3 regions of the Paenibacillus sp. FSL L8-0340 genome follow, and region 3 is predicted to be linked to each of the others. Evidence: riboswitches for the same ligand, from Rfam matches in the RefSeq annotation. Region 3 holds a riboswitch; each other region holds the start of a gene.
The links. A riboswitch is a leader RNA that binds a small molecule or an ion and turns the genes downstream of it on or off. The one in region 3 is predicted to bind thiamine pyrophosphate.

Region 1 (4,276 bases), 860 kb from region 3:
TTCACATGCAGCTTCCCATAGGTCTCCTGATGGTAGACCTCCTGATACAAGGTAAGACCGTCTACCCCTGCCAGCCTCAGTTCATTGTATTCTTCCGTAGAGAGCGGATTAACCTCAATGCTGACAGAAGAAAAATAGTCACGGAGCACCTTCACGCACTCCCTCACATAAGCGGCCGGACTTTCACTCCGGGATTCGCCAGTCAAAATAAGAATGTGGCGCAGGCCTGTATCGGCGATGGTTTCTGCTTCCTGCCTGACCTCCTCCAGTGTCAATTTTTTGCGCGGAAAGTCATAAATCGAGCTAAAGCTGCAATAAGTGCAATGATTCACGCAAAAATCGGCCAAATACATCGGCGTAAACAGCTGCATCACATGCCCGAAGTGCGTACGTGTCAATCTTTGCGCTTTCTGCGCCATTTCCTCCAGGTAAGGCTCCGCCGCCGGAGACAGCAGTGCCATCAGCCCGTCTTCGTCCAGATGCTCCAAACGAAGCGCCCGCTTCACATCCACGGCAGTATACTGCTTCCATAATGTCTCGTAAGGAAGCTGCTCCAGCCGGGTCAGCGTATCATAAAAGCTCATGCTCTTCCTCCCTCCTTCTCTCCATTGGCTAGAACAAAAAGCCGGTCAGCGGCGAAGAGGCCGTTGCCGCCTCCTCCACCGGCCCCAGTCCGGCCAGATAAGCCTTGCGCCCTGCCGATACCGCCTCACGGAATGCCTCCGCCATTAGAAGCGGATCACGCGCAGTAGCAATTGCCGTATTCAGCAGCACGGCGGATGCGCCCATTTCCATCGCCTCAGCAGCCTCGGAAGGTCTGCCAATACCGGCGTCAACAATCACCGGAAGATCCACTTCTGCGATCAGAATCCGCAGCAGCTCCTTGGTCTGCAGGCCGCGGTTCGAGCCGATGGGCGCACCCAGCGGCATAACAGCGGCAGCTCCGGCTGCCTTGAGCCGGATAGCTGCCGAAAGATCGGGGCTCATATACGGCAGTACAACGAAACCCTCTGCAGCCAATATTTCCGTGGCTTTAACCGTCTCCATATTGTCAGGCAGCAAATATTTCTGATCATTAATCACCTCGATCTTCACCCAATTGCCCAGCCCTGCCGCCCTGGCCAGTCTGGCAATACGCACCGCTTCTTCGGCTGTGCGCGCACCGGAGGTATTGGGCAGCAGCGTCATATGGGAGGGAATATGAGTAACAATGTTGTCGTTGCTCTCCGTATCAACCCGGCGCAGAGCCACAGTAATGACCTGTGAACCCGAGCGTGCAATCACTTCGGGAATAAGGGTATTGCGGCTGTATTTCCCGGTTCCGATAAACAGCCTGCTGGATAAAGGAATTCCGCCGATAACGAAAGAATCTTGCATACAATCGCCTCCTGAGATAGTGGCTCCGCTTAAATGCGGAGCTTCTGTTGCTGATACACTGAGTTTTGATCTTACCTCTTATGTCTTACCTTTAACTCTTGATTCTTACGTCTTACGTCTTACGTCTTACGTCTTACTTCCTACGTCTTACGTCTTACCTCTTGCTTCTTGCCTCTTGCCTCTTACTGCTTTCATCCGGCAACACGCACCGGCTTCAGCCCCCGCCGACAAAATGGACCAGCTCTACGCGGTCACCTTCGCTCAGCAGCGTATCTTCGTAAACGTCCTTGCCGACGATCTCACCATTCAGCTCCACGATAACCAGTCTCCCGGCCCACTCTGACCGGCTTAGCAGATCAGCTACAGTCCGGCAGCTCTCTTCATAGGCCCCGCCTTTTCCATTCACGATCAAATTCATGCTTGCTCACCTCCTTTAACTGGTGCAGGAGCATTATTCATGGCTTCAGGCTTAGGGTACGGCCTGAACTGCTGATCTGTAGGCTGTAGCGGCGGCCACAGGATCTCCCGCACTGCATATTCCGGACATTACGGCAATTCCGGCAGCACCCGTTGCCAGAACCTTACCGGCATTACCCGGCTCAATTCCGCCTATGGCGATCAGCGGAATGCTGCTGCAGCGGACAGCCGCAGCCAGCTGCTGCAATCCGCGTTCCCGCTGCCCCGGCTTGCAGGCCGAGGGAAACACATGCCCGAACAGGCAGAAGTCCGCTCCCTGCCGGCCGGATTCGGCCGCCTCCTCCGGGGAATGCACCGACCTTCCCAATCGCAGGCCCGGTGCTATGCCGCGTGCTGCGGCAGGCGGCAGGCTGTGCCAAGCCAATTGGACCCCGCCCGTCCCTGCGGCCAGCGCAACGTCTACCCGGTCGTTGATCACCAGCTTGGAAGGCGGAACCCCTGCTATGATCAGCTGCTCCGTCAGAGCCATGAGCTCCCGTACAGACATTGCCTTTTCCCGGAGATGGATATAATCCACTATGAAATGCACAGCCGCAGCCAGTTGAACAAACTGCGCCGGATTTTGCTTTCCATCCGAGATCAAATGTATCTCTTTCAACATGTTCACCTTCTCCTGTTCTTTTGCATTACCGGCAAACACAAAAAAGACCACCCCCGTAAAGGAGGCAGTCTGGAATATATACAGGAATACCGGGCCATTCAGCCCCGCTGCAGTTATTCGTTCTCCACTTCCCTACGCTGGTATAAACCAGATCAGGTTCAAAGGGTCCGAACGGGTATGTTCGTCTCAGCCTTGCGGCACCCCTAGTGACAAATCCATATTCAATTACGCTTAACGTTTCATATACTAACATATTATTCCTTGAAGAGCCATCCTTTAAAAGAGGCCTGCATCAAAAAGAGCGGAACCCAAGATTCCGCTCCAGACTCTAATTATGCATAGCAATGGAATCAGCAACCGCATTTAGCCGTTTACGACCTCGCCGCCGTTCACATGCATTACCTGTCCGCTTACATAAGATGAATCGTCGGAAGCCAGATATACATAGGCTGGAGCCAGCTCCTCCGGTTGTCCCGGGCGTTTCATTGGCTGCGTGCCGCCGAATTCACTGACTTTCTTCGCGTCAAAGGTCGACGGAATAAGCGGTGTCCAGATTGGACCCGGCGCTACGGCATTAACCCGGATGCCTTTGTCCGCCAGGTTCATCGACAGAGAACGGGTAAAGCTGAGAATCGCCCCTTTTGTGGACGAATAGTCCAGCAGCTGCGGGCTGCCCCGGTAGGCTGTGATCGAAGTCGTGTTGATGATCGTGGACCCTTTTTTCAGGTGGGGCATGGCTGCCTTGGTCAAATAGAACATCGAAAAAATATTCGTGCGGAATGTCCGCTCTAACTGCTCAGAGGTAATATCCTCAATTTTCTCCTGCGGATGCTGCTCGGCCGCATTATTAATCAGGATGTCCAGCTTGCCGAGTCCTTCCACTGTCTTATTGATCAGATCCTGGCAGAACGCCTCCACGCCGATATCGCCGGCGATCAGAATGCACTTCCTTCCCTCTTGCTCTACCTGGCGTTTAGTCTCTTCGGCATCGGAATGCTCATTGAGGTAGGAAATAACGACATCCGCACCCTCCTTCGCAAAATGAACGGCAACCGCCCGGCCAATACCGCTGTCTCCTCCTGTAATCAGAGCCGCCTTGCCCAGCAGCTTGCCCGCCGCCTTATAGGCTGAGGTCTCGAATTCCGGCAGCGGATTCATTTCACTTTCAATTCCGGGCTGGCGGTCCTGCACCTGCGGAGGTAATGTTTTTTTGGTTTGCGTGTTGTCTGGCATGATCCATTCTCCTTTCGCTGTGTACCTGTTGGTTACTCATCGTTTTAGGGTTGGCTCAGGGTGCCTGGTTTATGCACCTGCAGATCATCTCTTTATTTGCTTTACGTTATGTTACTTACCACACCTTGGGCGCGGTCAAACTAAAATGTCAGTTGTTTTTGCCGGGGAAGGCGATATACTTTACAGAGAAAGCACTAATCCAGCAATGGAGTTGCAGATATATGCAGACTGTGACTGCGGCATGGCTGGGTGGTACCCGATAGACTTGCCCTGAAGTAATGTCTGCACCCAAAAGCCCGCTCTCCATGTCAATCCGGAGGCGGGCTTTCTGTAGTCTTTCTATGAAGGAAGTCTTAAATAATGCTGTTGTACACCATAAAAAACACCATCAGCACCAGCGCCACCATGAGCAGCAGGCTCAAGGTACGGATTTTGCCTGTCTCTGCGGATACGTCACGGTTCTCGCGCATGCCGGCTGCGGCAAGACGCAATGGTTTGCTGATGATGCCGCCGAGTGCAAACATAGCAAGCAGCAGAACAACCACCACGATCATCCACGGTACCGAATATTCACCCTTCGTCATCATA
Region 2 (4,276 bases), 2.7 Mb from region 3:
CTTTGATGAAGTCAAAATGACCCTGAACGACCTGTTCCAGTACCAGGAGAAATTCCAGGCTAAACGCCGGGATACGCTGCTGATGATTCTGACTGTCTTTACAGTGGTGAGCGGCATCTACGGGATGAACCAGGTTATTGAAGACTTGAAGGGACGCATTGAATGGAGCAAAATGCTGGAATACTCTCCTTTTGAATATTTGGCACTGCTGCTCACCTTCACCGGGATCCTCGTCAGCATCCTCCTGACGCTGAAAGAGCTGTGGAACGGAATCCGCAGCCGCCGCAGAAAAAGATTTTATACCAAGGATTGATAAGCTTCCGGAAACTATCATGAGCGCCGGGGCGGAACCGGGGAAGCTGCTGCTGCCGGAGCTGCACGGAACGAAATTTCCGCCGAACAGGAAGTTCTTTCCCGCGAGACGGCCAGTGAATTGATCGGCTGCGTGCAGCAGATGGGCGAACCGGACCGCAGCCTGTTTCTGCGCAGATATTTCCTCTATGAGAGCCTTGATCAGCTTGCGCAAACCTTCAGTCTCAGTAAAAAGGCAGTCGAAAGCCGCTTATACCGTTGCCGGACGCTGCTCAAGCAGGCGCTAGGCCTGTCTGAGAGTCAGGGAAAGGAGGCGCAACATGGCCAAAGACATGAAAATTGAGGAACAGCGCCTGTTCGGAATGATTGATTCTATGAACTTCAGTGATGCGGAACTTGCCTTAGGTGTACTGCCGGAGATTAACCAAGGTCCGCACCTGGCAGACGAAGAGGAGACAGCTTCGCTCGCCCGCATCAAAGCACGTACACTTGCCCGTCTGGAGCCTGAAGCCGCTGTCCACACCGTCCGTTCCTTCGCCCGGAGATCCCGGAGGCGGAATATCTTCGCGGCCGCAGCAGCGGTAATACTCATTGCTGCCGGTATGCTCGCCTTCTCTCCTGAGGTACAGGCCGGGTTAAGAAAGGCGCTGAGTTTCCTTCCTGGCTTCGGCACCGTCGTGGAGAACAGCCCCGGTGACCGGATCTATGTGCTGGGCAAATCCTATGATATTGCTCTGGGGGACGGAAGTCTGACCGTAGATGCCGTTCTCCTGCAAGAGCTTGGCGGGAGTATTACGCTTCGCGGCCGGAAAGTCCCTGAAGTCAGCGAATTTGAGGGTAAATATCGGCGGCAACCGCTATACTTTCACCTCTTACATGCGTTCGTCCTCGGAGAGTGAGTGGTACGGCAGCTACAGTTCAACTCAACCGCTGCAACTGAAGAAGAATAATCTTCTAACCCTGCATCTGGTCGGCACAACCGTTGGTCCGTTACAGCTCACCGCTCCGAAGACAGCTGAGGAGCTCGGGGAACTCGGCGCAAGCGATATACAGCAGGATGTGCGGATTACTGCTTTTCCGGTGGACCTTGGCGGCGGGCTTGTCCGTGTCCAGTTATTGCCCACTCTGACGGCGGAATCCGGGCTGACTGTCCATGCTTACGGACTGGAGCCGCTGGTCCCTGGATCAGGTCTCTATATAGAGAACGCAGCAGGAGAAAAGGCGGCACTGGAGCAGCCTGAATCCATGTCCTATCCTTCCGACTTCCGGTTTCATGAGACTGCCGGGGCGGGCGCTTGGCCTTATACGGTCTTCATTCCTTATATTGAAGTTTCAGATCATGACGCTGTATCTGCAGAAGTAGAGATTCCGCTGCCTGATATCGGCCAGGAGCAAATGCTCCACACACGCGCGGAAATCGCGGGCTTTCCGGTAGAGTTCACCCGCATTGAACGTACCGGCGAGACGGCTGCCAGCGTCGATGTGAATGTGAATTTCAATGCCGCAAAGCTGCGGACGCTGAAGCATTTTCTTATTCGCTATCCGGGGCAGGCGGACAACAGCTCGTTCTCTTGGGTGAATAAGGACCAGACCTACGGCGTGATGAAGACCCTCCATTTAGAAACAAAACCCGGGGAGGATAAGCTGCGTTTTAAGCTGTCCGAGCCGCATTTTCTGCTCAAAGGGCCGTGGCGCCTGCCGCTGAAGCTTGATAGCTAAGCAGAGTTGCTACTGGACAACTATGGAGCGGGCGTCTATAATACACCGTAAGAACACAGCAATACCTATAACTTCATAGTACCAGGGGTGCTGGAATTGGCCGGCTGAGATTGTATCCCACAAGATACTGACCCTTATACCTGATCTGGATAATGCCAGCGTAGGAATCGTCAATCGCTTACGGCCGTTTATGGCCCAAGCCACAACCTTGCGCAAGTAACTGGTGTCCCGATTCTCGGGGCACCTTTTTTGTATGGGACTATTCAGAATTTGGAAGACTAGGGTTGCTGGAAGGAGAGAAGAAGAGAAATGGGAGTCACAAAAGTATTAAAGCTCAGCCTCACCTGCATGCTGGTCTTTGCCATTGCCGGATGCGGCAATAGCAATGGGAACTCCGGGGGGAATGCGGCAGAGACTGCCGGGAACAGCACCGCTGCTCCTGAAACCACTGCCGGGGCAGCAACGGACGCTCCGAAGGAGCTGACCAAGGTCAAGGTCGCGCTGGACTGGACGCCGAATACGAATCATACCGGGCTTTATGCGGCAAAAGAGCTGGGCTATTACGAAGAGGAAGGGCTGGATGTTGAAATCGTGCAGCCGGGCGCTGCCGGTTCCGACACGATGGTTACCTCGGGCGAAGCCGCTTTTGGCATCAGTGCCCAAGAGGCACTGACGCTGGCCCGCCTGCAGAAGGTGCCGCTTGTGTCCATCGCCGCTATCATTCAGCATAATACCTCCGGGTTTGCTGCACCGAAAAACCGCAATATTAAGACACCGAAGGATTTCGAAGGCAAAACCTACGGCGGCTGGGGTTCCCCTGCCGAAGAAGCGGCCATGAAAGCCATTATGGACCCCGAAGGCGGAGATGTGAAAAAGGTGAAGCTGGTGAACATCGGTGAAGCGGACTTCTTCACCGCCGTGAAACGCGACATTGATTTTGCCTGGATCTTCTATGCCTGGACCGGGATTGAAGCGGAGCTGCGCGGAGAACCGCTCGACATGCTCTACCTCAAGGATTATGCACCCCAGCTCGATTACTACACGCCGGTACTGACTACGAGCGAGAAGGAAATTGCCGAACATCCGGAGCTGGTGAAGGCTTTCCTTAAGGCTACCTCGAAAGGTTATCAATACGCCATTGATCAGCCGGAGGAAGCCGCAGCCATTCTTTCCAAAGCTGTTCCTGAGCTGGACCCCAAGCTGGTCCTGGCCAGCCAGAAATGGCTCAGCCCGAAATACAAGGATGATGCCGTCCGCTGGGGCGAGCAGAAGAGCGAGGTCTGGCAGGATTACGCCGACTGGATGTATGGCCTGAAGCTGCTCGATCAGCCGCTGGATGTTCCAAGCACATTTACGAATGAGTTTTTGCCAGCTAACTGATTAAGGATGAAGTGATTTAAACTGAGAGGATTGATATATTGTGGTCAATACATTGCTAAGCATTCAGGTAATTCCCAAAACTCCGAACAACGAGGATTCGATTCCTTACGTGGACAAAGCCATCGAAGTGATTCAGAAATCCGGTGTAAAACATCAGGTGAACCCGCTGGAGACCACGATGGAGGGCGACATCACCGAGCTGCTTGAGGTTGTGCGCCAGATGCATGAAGCGCTGATTGCCGCAGGCAGTCCGAGCGTCATCTCCCAGATCAAAATCGCCCATAACCCGAATGGAATCAGCATGGACAAACTGACGGAGAAATACCGGCCGTGAGATCGTATTGGAAACAGATTTGGCCGCCCCTTGTGGCGGTCGTCTTTTTTCTGGGGCTATGGCAAGTTTCGGTATCCCTGTTCCATATCGAGTCATGGATCCTTCCCAGCCCAAGCGATATCGCCCGGGAAACCTCGGGCAATGCTTCCGGCATTTGGGCACATACAGCGGCTACGCTGCGCCTTACCCTGATCGGCTTCCCCATCGGCACAGGCGTGGGTCTTATTGTTGCCCTGCTGCTGCATCTGCTGCCTTGGCTCAAGAGAGCTCTCTACCCGCTGCTCATTCTCAGTCAGAATGTGCCCTCGATTGCGCTCGCGCCGCTGCTGATTATCTGGTTCGGCTTCGGGCTGCTGCCGAAGGTTGTCCTGATTACACTTGTCTGCTTCTTCCCGGTTTCAGTCGCCGCCATGGGCGGCCTGATGCAAAGCGACCGGACCATGCTGAACTATATGAAGATGGCCGGCGCGAACAAATGGCAGATCTTCACCAAGCTGGAGCTTCCGGGCTCCCTGCCCGCCCTGTTCTCGG
Region 3 (4,276 bases):
CCGTTGTCCATCAGGATGATCCGGTCGGCCACATCGGCGGCAAACTTCATCTCATGGGTGACGATTACCATTGTCATGCCTTCAGCCGCAAGCTGTTTGATAACCTTCAGCACCTCGCCCACCAGCTCAGGGTCCAGCGCTGAAGTCGGCTCATCGAACAGCAGCACTTCGGGATCGACCGCCATCGCCCGGGCAATGGCCACACGCTGCTGCTGGCCGCCGGACAGCTGATGGGGATAAGCATCCGCTTTATCACTGAGGCCTACCTTGGCTAGCAGTTCTATTCCCCGCTTCCTGGCTTCCTCCTTGCTGCGTTTCTGTACAGTAACCTGCGCCTCCATTACATTGCCAAGCGCAGTCATATGCGGAAACAGGTTGTAGGACTGAAAAACCATCCCTGTTTTTTGACGGATGGCCATCAGTGTCTTATGAGGAATTTTCCTGTTTTGCGTAAATTCCAGGCTTAATTCCCCCAGCGACAGGCTACCCTGATCCGGTATTTCCAGCAGATTAAAACAGCGAAGGAGCGTTGTTTTGCCGGAGCCGGAGGGCCCGATAATCACCAGAACCTTGCCATGCTCCATGCTGAGCTCGATACCTTTTAACACCTGTAGCGAACCGAAGAATTTGTGCAGGCCGCGAATTTCAATCAAGTGATTTCCTCCTTATCTCGCCGAATAACGGTCAAACCGCTGTTCCAGGGCATTTTGCAGCGCGGACAGCACGGAGCAGAACAGCAGGTAGAATAATGCAGCCTCACTATAGAGCAGCAGCGGTTCGTAGGTGGTCGCCGTGATCTGCTGCGCTGTTTTGAACATCTCTACATACGTAATGCTTGCTGCCAGAGAGGTATCCTTTACGAGACTGATAAAAGAGTTCGACAAGGGCGGAACCGATACACGCGCCGCTTGAGGCAGAATAATCCGCCGCAGTGCCTGCCCCCGGCTCATTCCGACGGAAAAGGCAGCTTCCCATTGGCCTTTATGTATGGACAGGATGGCTGCCCGGACAATTTCCGAAGAATAGGCTCCAACACTGAGTGTAAAACCGATTACAGCGGCTATAAAAGGATCCAGCACAATCCCTGCCGCTGGAAGTCCATAAAAGATAATAAAGAGCTGCACCAGCAGCGGTGTCCCGCGGATTACCCAAACGTAGAACCGGGCGATCAGCTTCGGGATTCTCCATGAGGAGAGACGGAACAGCGCGGTAAAAACAGCTAGCAGCAATCCAAGAGCGAAGGAAACAAGCGCCAGCGGAAGGGTATAAGCCACCCCCGCTTTAAACAGGGGCAGCAGTGAATCCATGAAAATTCCAATTTTCCGGTCATCCATCGTTCAGACATCCTTTTTGGACACTCGGCTGCATCTTCGCACCAGTTCCATTTGTTATTTGGACACATCCGCCCCAAAGTAATTCTCCGATATTTTCAGATAGGTTCCATCGCTCTTCATTTCAGCCAGCGCATCGCTGACAGCATTAACCAGCTCTTCGTTTCCTTTGAGGAAAACTGCCGCACTCTGCGATCCCTCGGCCGTTTCATCCACCTGCTTGATCTTCGCATCGGGTTTTTGCTTCTTTAAGTCGAGATAGGACAAACCGTCATTTACAGTCGCATCAATCCGGCCCGAGGTCAGCAGGTCTATGGCCTGGTTGAAGCCATCCACAGCGACGATCTCCGCACCGTTCTCCCGGGCGATATCGGACAGGTTACTGGTCAGCGATTGACCTGCCTTCTTGCCTTTAAGGTCCGCGAAGGCTGTAATATCCTTGTTATCCTCGCGCACGATCAGCACACCCTTGGAGACGATATACGGCTCAGAGAAATCATATTTCACCTTGCGTTCATCCGTGATCGAAACCTCGTTGAATATCGTATCAAAACGTTTGGCATCCATGCCGGCAAACAGGCCATCCCATTGGGTCTCTACAAATTCGGGTTCCACCCCCAGCCGTTTCGTAATCTCCTTGGCAATCTCCACATCAAAACCGGTAAGCTTGCCCTCTGCATCATGAAAAGTAAACGGAGCATATGTCCCTTCCGTACCAATACGCAGCTTGCCACTCGCTTTAACAGCTTCCAGTGAGTTCTGCCCGGCCGGAGCCGCCGCTCCTTCTGTGGGCGCGGCAGTAGCCGCAGGCGCTGTATTGTTATTATTGCCGCATGCCCCTGCCGCAAGCAGGGTTAGCAGCAGCAGGATAGTCAGACTAAGCTTCTTCATCACATGATCCCCTTTCAAAATCCCTATATTTTCACTGCATGGACACTTGCTTATCTTGCCCAAAAGTACTGCCGCTTCATCAATTTTTTTACATCTTCAGTCCGGATATGGTATATTAATTAGCAATTGCAAATTCAATATTGACCTGTTATTTCACTAGGGGAGTCGGCCGACTGAGACGGAGCTTTAAGCTCCGGACCCTTGGAACCTGATCTGGATCATACCAGCGGAGGGAAGTGGAGCAGAATTGTTCAGCGGAGCCGCACTAAGCTAACTGACTGTGACGTTCAGACCCATTTATTTCCTCCGGAAATGAATGGGTCTTTCTTGTTTTTGCTGTTGCCGCCGATCAGACAAGTATCGTCAAACAAACTACGCCCGTAGGAGGTTTCCACATTCCAATATGCTCACTATAACCAACCTGGCTTATTCGTTTGCAGCGACTAGGAATCCGGTATTCTCCGGTCTTTCAATGACCGTCCGCCAAGGCGAATTCATTTCCGTTGTTGGAGCCAGCGGCTGCGGGAAAAGCACACTGTTCAAAATCATTGCCGGCCTGCTAGAGCCATCCGGGGGTGAAATAACCGTACATGGACGCTGCTCTCCTTCGACACGCCCGCGGCTTGGACAGATCGCTTATATGCCGCAGCAGGATCTGCTGCTGCCTTGGAGGACCGTGCTGGACAATTGCCTGCTTCCCTGGGAGCTGAAGCAGGACTCCAGCCGGCATGAGGCACTCGCCCGGATCCGCGGAATGCTGGACCGCTTTGGCCTTTCCGGCAAGGAAAATGCTTATCCGCAGGAGCTGTCCGGCGGGATGCGCCAGCGGGTCGCCCTGCTGCGCACACTAGCTGCAGGCAACGAACTGCTGCTGCTTGACGAGCCGTTTGGAGCGCTGGACGCGATCACCAAACGGGAGATGCACCGCTGGCTGCTGGAGCTGTGGGGCGGGCTCGATAAGTCCGTTCTGTTCATCACTCATGATCTTGAAGAAGCACTGCTGCTCAGCGACCGGATTTATTTGATGACCGGCGGCTCTGGCGGCGGACTGCAGGAGCTGATCGTCACTTTGCCAAGACCCAGACATTACAAAATGAATTATGAACCGCAGTTTGTTGCCCTGCGGGAGGATTTGGAGCGTAGATTGCATGAGAGCTCTATGGTATAAGAAACAGCTGCGGACTTATGGCCCCTTTCTACTGCTTGTGGGGCTGCTTATTGCGGCATGGGAGATCACAGCACAGCTGAACATGATCCCTTCATTTATTCTCCCGGCGCCAAGTGCAATCTGGACAGCGCTGATTGAAAAGCGGGGGCTGCTGTTCGGAGAGCATTTACCCGCCACGTTGCAGGAGACACTGACCGGGTTTGCCCTCTCGGTTGTTTGCGGAACACTGCTGGGTACCGGCATGCATATGTTCGCTCCGCTCGCCAAAGCACTTTATCCCATGCTGATTATCAGCCAGACCATTCCGCTGATCGCGCTCTCACCTATTTTTATTATGTGGTTCGGCTATACCCTGTGGGGCAAGGTTGCTGTCGTCTTTCTGACTGCCTTTTTCCCGGTTGTGGTAGCCGTCTATGACGGCCTGCGGCAAAGCGGCAGCCTGTACAGAGACCTGCTCCTGACGCTTGGGGCAAACCGCTGGCAGATTCTGCGCAAGACACAAATTCCGCTGGCGCTGCCCTCCTTTTTCTCCGGACTTAAGCTGTCCATCGTCTACTGTGTGATCGGAGCGACGATCGGGGAATGGCTGGGCGGCAGCCGGGGGCTTGGTTATTTCAGCCGCCGGATGGCCGGCAATCTGCAAAGTGCAGAAATGTTCGCCGCCGTTTTGCTGCTGTCCGCTTTGGGTGTAGCCTTGTTTCTCAGTATCGCTGTGCTCGAAAAACTCATTTTGCAGAAAAGAGGATTTTACCGATGACCCATCCTAAGCTGTATCGCAATCATTCCACACATAAGAAAATACACCGCCTTATTCCATACTTCTTCTTGTTATTGTGCCTGCTTACCCTCTTAAGCGGCTGCACCAGCGCAAAAGATCCGGATACCT

Region 1: linked by a shared signal. The riboswitch ahead of NST07_RS10225 (thiamine phosphate synthase) and the one ahead of NST07_RS14265 (ABC transporter ATP-binding protein) in region 3 are both predicted to bind thiamine pyrophosphate.
Region 2: linked by a shared signal. The riboswitch ahead of NST07_RS02075 (ABC transporter substrate-binding protein) and the one ahead of NST07_RS14265 (ABC transporter ATP-binding protein) in region 3 are both predicted to bind thiamine pyrophosphate.

Annotation. Positions count from the first base shown of each region.
Region 1 covers NZ_CP151967.1:2,334,019-2,338,294, reverse strand. The annotation lists gene thiH (2-iminoacetate synthase ThiH) at 1-584, opposite strand, end outside; gene NST07_RS10235 (thiazole synthase) at 613-1,377, opposite strand; gene thiS (sulfur carrier protein ThiS) at 1,592-1,795, opposite strand; gene NST07_RS10225 (thiamine phosphate synthase) at 1,847-2,455, opposite strand; TPP riboswitch at 2,568-2,670, opposite strand; gene NST07_RS10220 (SDR family oxidoreductase) at 2,819-3,688, opposite strand; gene NST07_RS10215 (hypothetical protein) at 4,042-4,276, opposite strand, start outside.
Region 2 covers NZ_CP151967.1:446,948-451,223, reverse strand. The annotation lists gene NST07_RS02095 (hypothetical protein) at 1-313, shown strand, start outside; gene NST07_RS02090 (hypothetical protein) at 434-655, shown strand; gene NST07_RS02085 (hypothetical protein) at 633-1,211, shown strand; gene NST07_RS02080 (hypothetical protein) at 1,144-2,031, shown strand; TPP riboswitch at 2,105-2,215, shown strand; gene NST07_RS02075 (ABC transporter substrate-binding protein) at 2,341-3,411, shown strand; gene NST07_RS02070 (thiamine-binding protein) at 3,452-3,745, shown strand; gene NST07_RS02065 (ABC transporter permease) at 3,742-4,276, shown strand, end outside.
Region 3 covers NZ_CP151967.1:3,194,021-3,198,296, reverse strand. The annotation lists gene NST07_RS14280 (amino acid ABC transporter ATP-binding protein) at 1-653, opposite strand, end outside; gene NST07_RS14275 (amino acid ABC transporter permease) at 666-1,334, opposite strand; gene NST07_RS14270 (amino acid ABC transporter substrate-binding protein) at 1,389-2,222, opposite strand; TPP riboswitch at 2,371-2,474, shown strand; gene NST07_RS14265 (ABC transporter ATP-binding protein) at 2,626-3,390, shown strand; gene NST07_RS14260 (ABC transporter permease) at 3,371-4,147, shown strand; gene NST07_RS14255 (ABC transporter substrate-binding protein) at 4,144-4,276, shown strand, end outside.